Regions from separate parts of the Streptomyces sp. NPDC049585 genome, predicted to be linked through region 3. Evidence: riboswitches for the same ligand, from Rfam matches in the RefSeq annotation. Region 3 holds a riboswitch; each other region holds the start of a gene.

Region 1 (2,891 bases), on a different contig from region 3:
ATCCGGCCACCGGCAAACCGCGCGGTGCGCTCGTCACCGGATCCAATGCGCAGTGGGCGTACGCGACCCTCGCCCTCGGCTCCGCCATGGCCCTCTTCCTCTACCCGCACTCGGTGACCGCGGTGCTCTCCAGCAAGAACCGCAACGTCATCCGCCGCAACACCACCATCCTGCCGCTGTATTCCCTCATGCTCGGCCTGCTGGCCATGCTCGGCTTCATGGCGATCGCCGCCGGGGTGAAGGTGAGCAACGGGCAGCTGGCGATCCCCCAGCTGTTCGAGGACATGTTCCCCGACTGGTTCACGGGCGTGGCGTTCGCCGCCATCGGCATCGGGGCGCTGGTGCCGGCGGCGATCATGTCGATCGCGGCGGCGAACCTGTTCACCCGCAACATCTACAAGGACTTCCTGAAGCCGGACGCCACGCCCGAGCACGAGGCGAAGGTGTCCAAGATCGCATCCCTGCTGGTCAAGGTCGGCGCCCTCGCCTTCGTGCTGACCATGGACAAAACGGTCGCCATCAACTTCCAGCTGCTCGGTGGCATCTGGATCCTGCAGACCGTGCCCGCGCTGGTGGGCGGGCTCTTCACGCGCTGGTTCCACCGCTGGGGCCTGCTGGCGGGGTGGGCCGCAGGCATGGCGTACGGGACGTGGCGGGCATATGCGACGCCCAGCGCCACCCAGGACCATTTCGGCAATACCAACCTCATTCCGCTCATCGGGGAGAAGGGGTACATCGGCCTGACGGCGTTCGTGGTCAACGTGCTGGTGGCGGTGGTCGCCACGGTCGTCCTGCGGGCGGTGGGGGCGCCGGACGGGGTCGACCTCACGCGGCCGTCGGACTACACGGCCGATGCGGGGGATCCCGGCGTCCAGGAGAAGCTGCCGCCGGCCACGGTGGAGGCGCCTGCGGCGGGCTGAGCCCCGCCCGCCGGGAAACTCCACCGGAAGACTCCGTCAAGAGACCACCAAGAGCCGGACGGGCTGCGGCGCAGCCCGTCCGGCTCTTGCCTGCAAGGACGCCGCCTCTACCACATTCCGCAACCACCTCATGACGCGCCGACACAACATGTGGGGGCGCGTGCGAGGCCCGGCACTAGATGTATGCTCGTCCTCGCTGTCGCCGCAGGGGAATCCGGTGCAAATCCGGAACTGTCCCGCAACGGTGAACGAGTGCGCACAAACACCGCACCACCAGTCCGAGGACCTGCCGGCAGCGCGCCCACCACCGAGCCCGTCCCGGGCTCGGCTATGGGCGTTGAACACGTCCGGGCCTCGCGGGTTGGGCCGGCGGACGCTGCGCGGCACGCTCCCGAGCTCCGAGTCGGACGTGCCCGTACGCGACCGTCGCGCGCACCCGCCCGGCCACCACAGCCGAGCGAGGAGAGCCACTCGTGACCATCGCGCCCGCAGATCCGGTTGCAGGTCCCGTCTCAGCGAACGCGGAAGCGGCCGACGGCCCCGGGACCGCGCTGCTGCGTGCCCTGACGGACCTCACCGCCGATCTGCCCGCCACCGACCCGGGCAAGGTCGCCGCCGCCGCGCTGCGCGGCCGCAGCGCCGCGGCGGACGAGGCGGAGCTGCGCTCCCTCGCCACCGAGGCGGCCGCCGGCCTGATCGCCGAGGAGCCGGAGTACTCCAAGCTCGCCGCCCGCCTGCTCACCCACGCCATCGCCGAGGAGGCGGCCGGCCAGGGCGCCACCTCCTTCTCCGCCTCGGTCGCCGTGGGCCACCGCGAGGGCCTCATCGCCGACGACACGGCCGCGTTCGTCGCCACCCACGCCGCGCGCCTGGACGCGCTCGTGGACGCGGCCCTGGCCGACGGCGCCGACGACCGCTTCGGCTACTTCGGCCTGCGCACCCTGCACAGCCGTTACCTGCTGCGCCACCCGATCCACCGCGACGTGATCGAGACGCCGCAGCACTTCCTGCTGCGCGTGGCCTGCGGCCTGGCCGAGGACCACAGCGAGCGGGCCCTGGAGGACGTGGCGGCGCTGTACCGGCTCACCAGCACGCTGTCGTACCTCCCCTCCTCCCCCACGCTCTTCAACTCCGGCACCCGCCACCCGCAGATGTCGTCCTGCTACCTGCTGGACTCCCCGCTGGACGAGCTGGACTCGATCTACGACCGCTACCACCAGGTCGCCCGGCTCTCCAAGCACGCCGGCGGCATCGGCCTGTCGTACTCGCGCATCCGCTCCCGCGGCTCGCTCATCCGCGGCACCAACGGCCACTCCAACGGCATCGTGCCGTTCCTGCGCACCCTGGACGCCTCCGTCGCCGCGGTGAACCAGGGCGGCCGCCGCAAGGGCGCCGCCTGCGTGTACCTGGAGACCTGGCACGCGGACATCGAGGAGTTCCTGGAGCTGCGCGACAACACCGGTGAGGAGGCCCGCCGCACCCACAACCTGAACATCGCGCACTGGATCCCGGACGAGTTCATGCGCCGCGTCGAGGCCGACGCCGACTGGTCGCTGTTCTCCCCGGCCGACACGCCCGACCTGGTCGACCTGTACGGCGACGAGTTCGACGCCGCCTACCGCCGCTACGAGGCCGAGGGCAAGGCCGTCCGCACCATCCCCGCGCGCGTGCTGTACGCCCGGATGATGCGCACCCTGGCGCAGACCGGCAACGGCTGGATGACGTTCAAGGACGCCGCCAACCGCACGGCCAACCAGACGGCCGAGAAGGGCGCGGTCGTCCACTCCTCGAACCTGTGCACCGAGATCCTCGAGGTCACGAACGACGGCGAGACGGCGGTCTGCAACCTCGGTTCGGTCAACCTGGCGCAGCACCTGGGCGCCGACGGCGACATGGACTGGGAGAAGCTCGACGCGACCGTCCGCACGGCCGTCACCTTCCTCGACCGTGTCGTGGACATCAACTTCTACC
Region 2 (2,891 bases), on a different contig from region 3:
GCCCGGGCCAGGCCCATGTTGACGATGTCGGAACGACGCAGGTTGATCTCCGCCGGACTGCCGGCGCCCTCGCAGATCACCGCGTCGTGCGTACGCCGCAGCTCGGCCAGGCACTCCGTCACCGTGGCGAACAACTGCTCCTGACGCCCCTGGTGGTAACCGCGGGCGCTCAGCTCACCCACCGGTCTCCCCATCAGCACGACCTGGCTGCTGCGGTCGCTGCCGGGCTTGAGCAGCACCGGATTCATCAGCGCACTCGGCTCGACGCGCGCCGCGGCCGCCTGCATGGCCTGCGCACGCCCTATCTCCGCGCCCTCGCGCGTCACGAACGAATTGAGCGACATGTTCTGCGCCTTGAACGGCGCGACCTTGACGCCCTTGCGGGACAACCAGCGGCAGATGCCCGCCGTCACCACGCTCTTGCCCGCGTCCGAGGTGGTCCCGGCCACCAGCAGGCCCCCGCCCCGCGGTTGCGATGTCACCGGTTCCTCGCTTTCCCAGTCCTGGTCGTCCCGGCCCTCAGAAGGCTGCCCACTGCCCGGCCCCCGACCGCACAGCCCAGCGCCAGCAGCGACACCCGGCGCGAAAGGCGCACCGCGCGCTCGATGTCCCCGGTGCGCACGGCGCGCAGCTCCGCGCCCAGGACGGGCCGGTGCTCGATGCGGCCCCCGTACGCCAGCGTCCCGCCCAGACGCACCCCCAGCGCCCCCGCGAACGCCGCCTCGACCGGGCCGGCGTTGGGGCTCGGGTGACGGTGCGCGTCCCGTCGCGCCACCCGCGCGGCACCGCGCGGATCCGGCGCGGCCAGCACCGCCAGGGCCGCGGTCAGCCGCGCACCGGGCCAGCCGACGACGTCGTCCAGCCGGGCCGACGCCCAGCCGAAGCGGCGGTACCGCGGCGACTTGTGACCGACCATCGCATCCAGCGTGTTCACCGCACGGAAGCCCACCAGGCCCGGTACGCCCGCGAGCGCGCCCCACACCAGGGCGCCGACGACGGCGTCCGAGGTGTTCTCGGCCACCGACTCCACCACGGCACGGGCGATCTGCTGGGCGTCCAGCGACGACGGGTCACGGCCGCACAGATGCGGCAACCGCTCCCGGGCCACCTCCAGATCACCGGCGGCCAGCGCCCCGCCGATCGCCCGGGCCTCCCGGGCCAGCGACGTCCCACCGATCACCGCCCAGGTGACGGCCGCCGTCAGGGCGACGTCCGCGCCCCGCCGGCCGCGCACCGCACGGGCCAGCAGCGCGGCGCCCGCCACGGTGGTACCGGTGCACACGGCGGCGTACAGCGCACCGCGTCCGCGGTCGTCGCGCCACAAGCGCTGCTCCAGGGCGTGGGCCGCACGCCCGAACGCGGCAACAGGGTGCCCCCTGCGGGGGTCACCGACAACCAGGTCGCCCAGGAATCCGAGGGCGGCGCCGCAGGCGAAACCGCGACAGGGCATGGCCGATGCGTGTCCTCACTCAGGGTCCTCGCCCTGGCTCGACGTGACCGGCGACCAGAGTCTCCTGGCTCCCGGATCCGCATCGCCCCCGGCCTTCCGGCTTGCGCCGTGGCCCTGTTGGGTGGGGGGACACTCCCCGGTGACAGTGGCGGGACCGCGCCGGATTCGCACCGGCTTCCTCTGCTGTCGCCGTTTGGCCCGGGCAGTCCACCACGGTCCCGGAAGGCCCGTCAACTCGCCCCGGGGGCGGGGCCCTGCGGGCGGCCGAGCCCCTGACCCGCCCTTTCACCGTTTCCCGGGGGCGCTGCCCCCGGACCCCCGACGGGTCACCCGCCAACGCCGAAAGGGCGGCCGGAGCAAACTCCGGTCCGCCCTTTCGGTGCGCGTGGACTCAGGCCACGATCAGCGAGATGCCGTATCCGACGGCCGCCGCGCACAGCGCGAAGCACGCGTACGCGCCCGTGCGCGCCAGCGCGCCCGCGGCCGCCGTGCCGCCCGCCGCGTCCGTCCTGCGGGACGTGCCGACGATGCCGAGCGTGAACAGGCCCACGAGCCCGACGGTCACCACGAGGCTGACCCCGAAGACCTCGGCGAAAGCTGCCCAGTCGATGTGCATGGTGTTTCTTCCTCCGTGCCCGGCGCTCAGCCGGTCGTCGCGGGGGTGGGGGTGGGGGCCGGGGCGTGGGCGGCCGTGGGGCCGGCCGGCGGCGGGGCGACGGCCTGGAGGGCCGCGGTGACCACGCCGACGGGCTCCACGGTGGCCGGGGTGGCGATGCCCTGCGGCTCGTTGAGGTCGTTGACGTTGTCGTGGGTGACCGGCTTGCGGCGCGAGGCCGCCCAGATGCCGCCGCAGACGGCCAGGCCGAGGACGGCGACGGCGGTCACGCCCCACCGGCCCTGGTCGGCCAGGAGGGCCGCGCCGGCGGCGACGAGGCCGGCGGCCGGCAGGGTCAGACCCCAGGCCGCGACCATGCGGCCGGCGGTCGACCAGCGCACGACGCCGCCCTTGCGGCCGAGGCCGGCGCCCATGATCGAGCCGGAGCAGACCTGGGTGGTGGAGAGGGCGAAGCCGATGTGGGAGGAGGCGAGGATCACCGTGGCGGCGCCGGTCTGGGCGGCGAAGCCCTGCGCGGGCTTGATGTCGGTGAGGCCCTTGCCGAGGGTCTGGATGATGCGCCAGCCGCCGATGTACGTACCGAGTGCGATGGCCAGGCCCGCGGAGACGATGACCCACATCGGCGGGTCGGAGTGCGGGGCGACGACGCCGCCGGCGACCAGGGTGAGGGTGATGACGCCCATGGTCTTCTGGGCGTCGTTGGTGCCGTGGGCGAGGGAGACCAGGGCGGCCGAGGCGATCTGGCCGACGCGGTAGCCCTTCGCGGTGTCGCGCTCGTCGCGGCCCTTGGCCAGGCGGTAGGTCAGGCGGGTGGCGACGGTGGCG
Region 3 (2,891 bases):
GAAGTCGTCGAAGCCGTCGTCGTCCGGGCGCTCGTCCATGCCGAGGTCGTGGTCGAGGCGGGCGGCCTGGATCAGCGTCCAGATCTGGGCGCGGATCGCCGGGAGCTTGGCCGGGTCCATGGCGGAGATCTGGGCGTACTCGTCGAGCAGCTGCTCCAGGCGCGCGATGTCGCCGTAGGACTCGGCGCGCGCCATGGGCGGGACGAGGTGGTCGACGAGGGTGGCGTGGGCGCGGCGCTTGGCCTGGGTGCCCTCGCCGGGGTCGTTGACGAGGAAGGGGTAGACCAGCGGCAGGTCGCCGAGGGCGGCGTCGGGGCCGCAGGCGGCGGACAGGCCGGCGTTCTTGCCGGGCAGCCATTCGAGGTTGCCGTGCTTGCCCAGGTGGATCATGGCGTCGGCGCCGAAGCCGCCGTCCTCCTGGGAGGCGGCGATCCACCGGTAGGCGGCGAGGTAGTGGTGGGAGGGCGGCAGGTCGGGGTCGTGGTAGATGGCGATGGGGTTCTCGCCGAAGCCGCGCGGGGGCTGGATGAGGATCAGCAGGTTGCCGCGGCGCAGCGCGGCCAGCACGATGTCGCCCTCGGGGTTGCGGCTGCGGTCGACGAACATCTCGCCCGGGGCGGGGCCCCAGTGCTCCTCGACGGCCTCGCGCAGCTCGGCGGGCAGGGCGGCGAACCAGCGCCGGTAGTCGGCGGCCGGGATGCGCACGGGGTTGCGGGCGAGCTGCTCCTCGGTCAGCCACTCCTGGTCGTGGCCGCCGGCCTCGATCAGGGCGCGGATGAGCTCGTCGCCGTCGCCCGACTCCAGCCCCGGAACCGCCTCGTCGCCGAAGTCGTAGCCCTCCTCGCGCAGCCGGCGCAGCAGGGCGACGGCGCTGGCGGGGGTGTCCAGGCCCACGGCGTTGCCGATGCGGGAGTGCTTGGTGGGGTAGGCGGACAGGACGAGCGCCAGCCGCTTCGCGGCCGCCGGGATGTGCCGCAGCCGGGCGTGGCGCACGGCGATCCCTGCGACGCGGGCGGCGCGTTCGAGGTCGGGCACGTAGGCGGGCAGGCCGTCCTCGTCGACCTCCTTGAAGGAGAACGGGACGGTGATGATGCGCCCGTCGAACTCCGGTACGGCCACCTGGGTCGCGGCGTCCAGCGGGGAGAGGCCCTCGTCGTTCTCCTCCCACGCGCTGCGCGGGCCGGTCAGGCACAGCGCCTGCAGGATGGGGACGTCGAGGGCGGCCAGCGCCCCCGCGTCCCACGACTCGTCGTCGCCGCCGGCCGAGGCGTCCGCGGGTCGCGTGCCGCCGGCGGCGAGCACGGTGGTGACGATGGCGTCGGCGTCGCGCAGCGCGTCCACGAGCTCCGGCTCGGGGGCGCGCAGGGAGGCGACGTACAGCGGCTTGGCGCGGCCGCCGGCGTCCTCGATCGCGCCGCACAGGGCCTCGACGAAGGCGGTGTTGCCGCTCATGTGGTGGGCGCGGTAGTAGAGCACGGCCACCAGCGGGCCGGCCGCCCCCGGCTTGGGCGTGCGCTCCAGCTCGCCCCACGCGGGCGCGGCGGCCGGCGGCTCGAAGCCGTGCCCGGTCAGCAGCACGGTGTCGGACAGGAAGCGGGCGAGCTGCTCCAGGTTGGCGGGACCGCCGTGGGCGAGGTAGGCGTGGGCCTCGGCCGCGATGCCGACGGGGACGGTGGAGGTCTCCATCAGCTGGGCGTCGGGGGCCTGTTCGCCGGTGAGCACGACGACCGGCCGCGGCCCGGCCAGCAGCACGTCGAGCCCCTCCTGCCAGGCGCGGATGCCGCCGAGGAGCCGGACGACGACGAGATCGGCGCCCTCCAGGAGGCCGGGCAGCTCGTCCAGCGGCAGCCGGGCGGGATTGGCGAGCCGGTAGGGGACCGGGCCGCCGGCGGCACGGGCACTGAGCAGGTCGGTGTCGGACGTCGACAGGAGCAGGATCACGGCAGGCCTTCCTCGGGGTCCGCGCCCCGGGCGGTGGGAGGACGGCAGGAGTTCCTGACTTCCCACGGCAGTACTCGGCGTACTCGACCGTGGTCACAGTGGCGGGACCGTGCCGGAATCGCACCGGCTTCCTCCCCTGTCGCCGTCGCTGGCGCAGTCATAGTAGCGAGGCGGGGTGACTTCGGCCCGTCCGGCTTCGAGGACACCGCGCGCAGCGCGGCATTCGGCCCCGGGGGCGGAGCCCCGCAGGCCACGACCCGTCGGTATGCTCCCCGCATGCCCGCCCTGCCCGCTCGTGACCGCGCCGACGCCTGTCCCGGCGCGCTGCGTCTGCACGCCGCGGACGACGGGGCGCTCGCCCGGGTGCGGCTGCCGGGCGGGCTGCTGACGGCGCACCAGGCCGCCGCGCTGGCGGATGCCGCCGAGGCGCTGGGGGACGGCCACCTCGACCTCACCTCCCGTGGCAACGTCCAGTTGCGCGGCCTCGCGGACGCCTGCGGCGCCGAGCTGGCCGCCCGGCTGCGCGCCGCGGGCCTGCTGCCGTCCGACCGTCACGACCGCATCCGCAACATCGCGGCCTCCCCTCTCGGCGACGGCCGCGTACCGCAGTGGGTCCGGGAGCTGGACCGTCTCCTGTGCTCGGGCGAACCGGACCTCTCCGACCTCTCCGGTCGTTTCCTCTTCGGTCTGGACGACGGGCGCGGCGACATCGTCGCCCTCTCCCCCGATGTGACGTTGATCGCAAGCGCCGACGGTGCCCTGCTGTGCCACGGCCCCACCGGTCCCGGCCTGCGCGTCGCCGACCGGGACGCCCCGCGGGCGGCGGCCCTGGCGGCCGCCGGGTTCCTCGCCGCGCAGCGCGCGAGCGGTACGCGCGCCTGGCGGCTGCGCGAGCTGCCGTCCGAACACCGGCCCGCACCCGAGGACTTGGCCCGGCGTCTGGACGCCGC

What was found. A riboswitch is a leader RNA that binds a small molecule or an ion and turns the genes downstream of it on or off. The one in region 3 is predicted to bind cobalamin.
Region 1: linked by a shared signal. The riboswitch ahead of AB0K17_RS00930 (ribonucleoside-diphosphate reductase subunit alpha) and the one ahead of cobN (cobaltochelatase subunit CobN) in region 3 are both predicted to bind cobalamin.
Region 2: linked by a shared signal. The riboswitch ahead of AB0K17_RS23975 (cobalamin biosynthesis protein) and the one ahead of cobN (cobaltochelatase subunit CobN) in region 3 are both predicted to bind cobalamin.

The regions. Positions count from the first base shown of each region.
Region 1 is NZ_JBFAPE010000001.1:197,092-199,982, forward strand. Features, by position in the region: gene mctP (monocarboxylate uptake permease MctP) at 1-920, shown strand, start outside; cobalamin riboswitch at 1,091-1,229, shown strand; gene AB0K17_RS00930 (ribonucleoside-diphosphate reductase subunit alpha) at 1,394-2,891, shown strand, end outside.
Region 2 is NZ_JBFAPE010000027.1:32,477-35,367, forward strand. Features, by position in the region: gene AB0K17_RS23970 (cobyric acid synthase) at 1-482, opposite strand, end outside; gene AB0K17_RS23975 (cobalamin biosynthesis protein) at 479-1,450, opposite strand; cobalamin riboswitch at 1,508-1,632, opposite strand; gene AB0K17_RS23980 (hypothetical protein) at 1,842-2,066, opposite strand; gene AB0K17_RS23985 (inorganic phosphate transporter) at 2,093-2,891, opposite strand, start outside.
Region 3 is NZ_JBFAPE010000040.1:7,802-10,692, forward strand. Features, by position in the region: gene cobN (cobaltochelatase subunit CobN) at 1-1,941, opposite strand, end outside; cobalamin riboswitch at 1,967-2,103, opposite strand; gene AB0K17_RS27380 (cobalamin biosynthesis protein CobG) at 2,218-2,891, shown strand, end outside.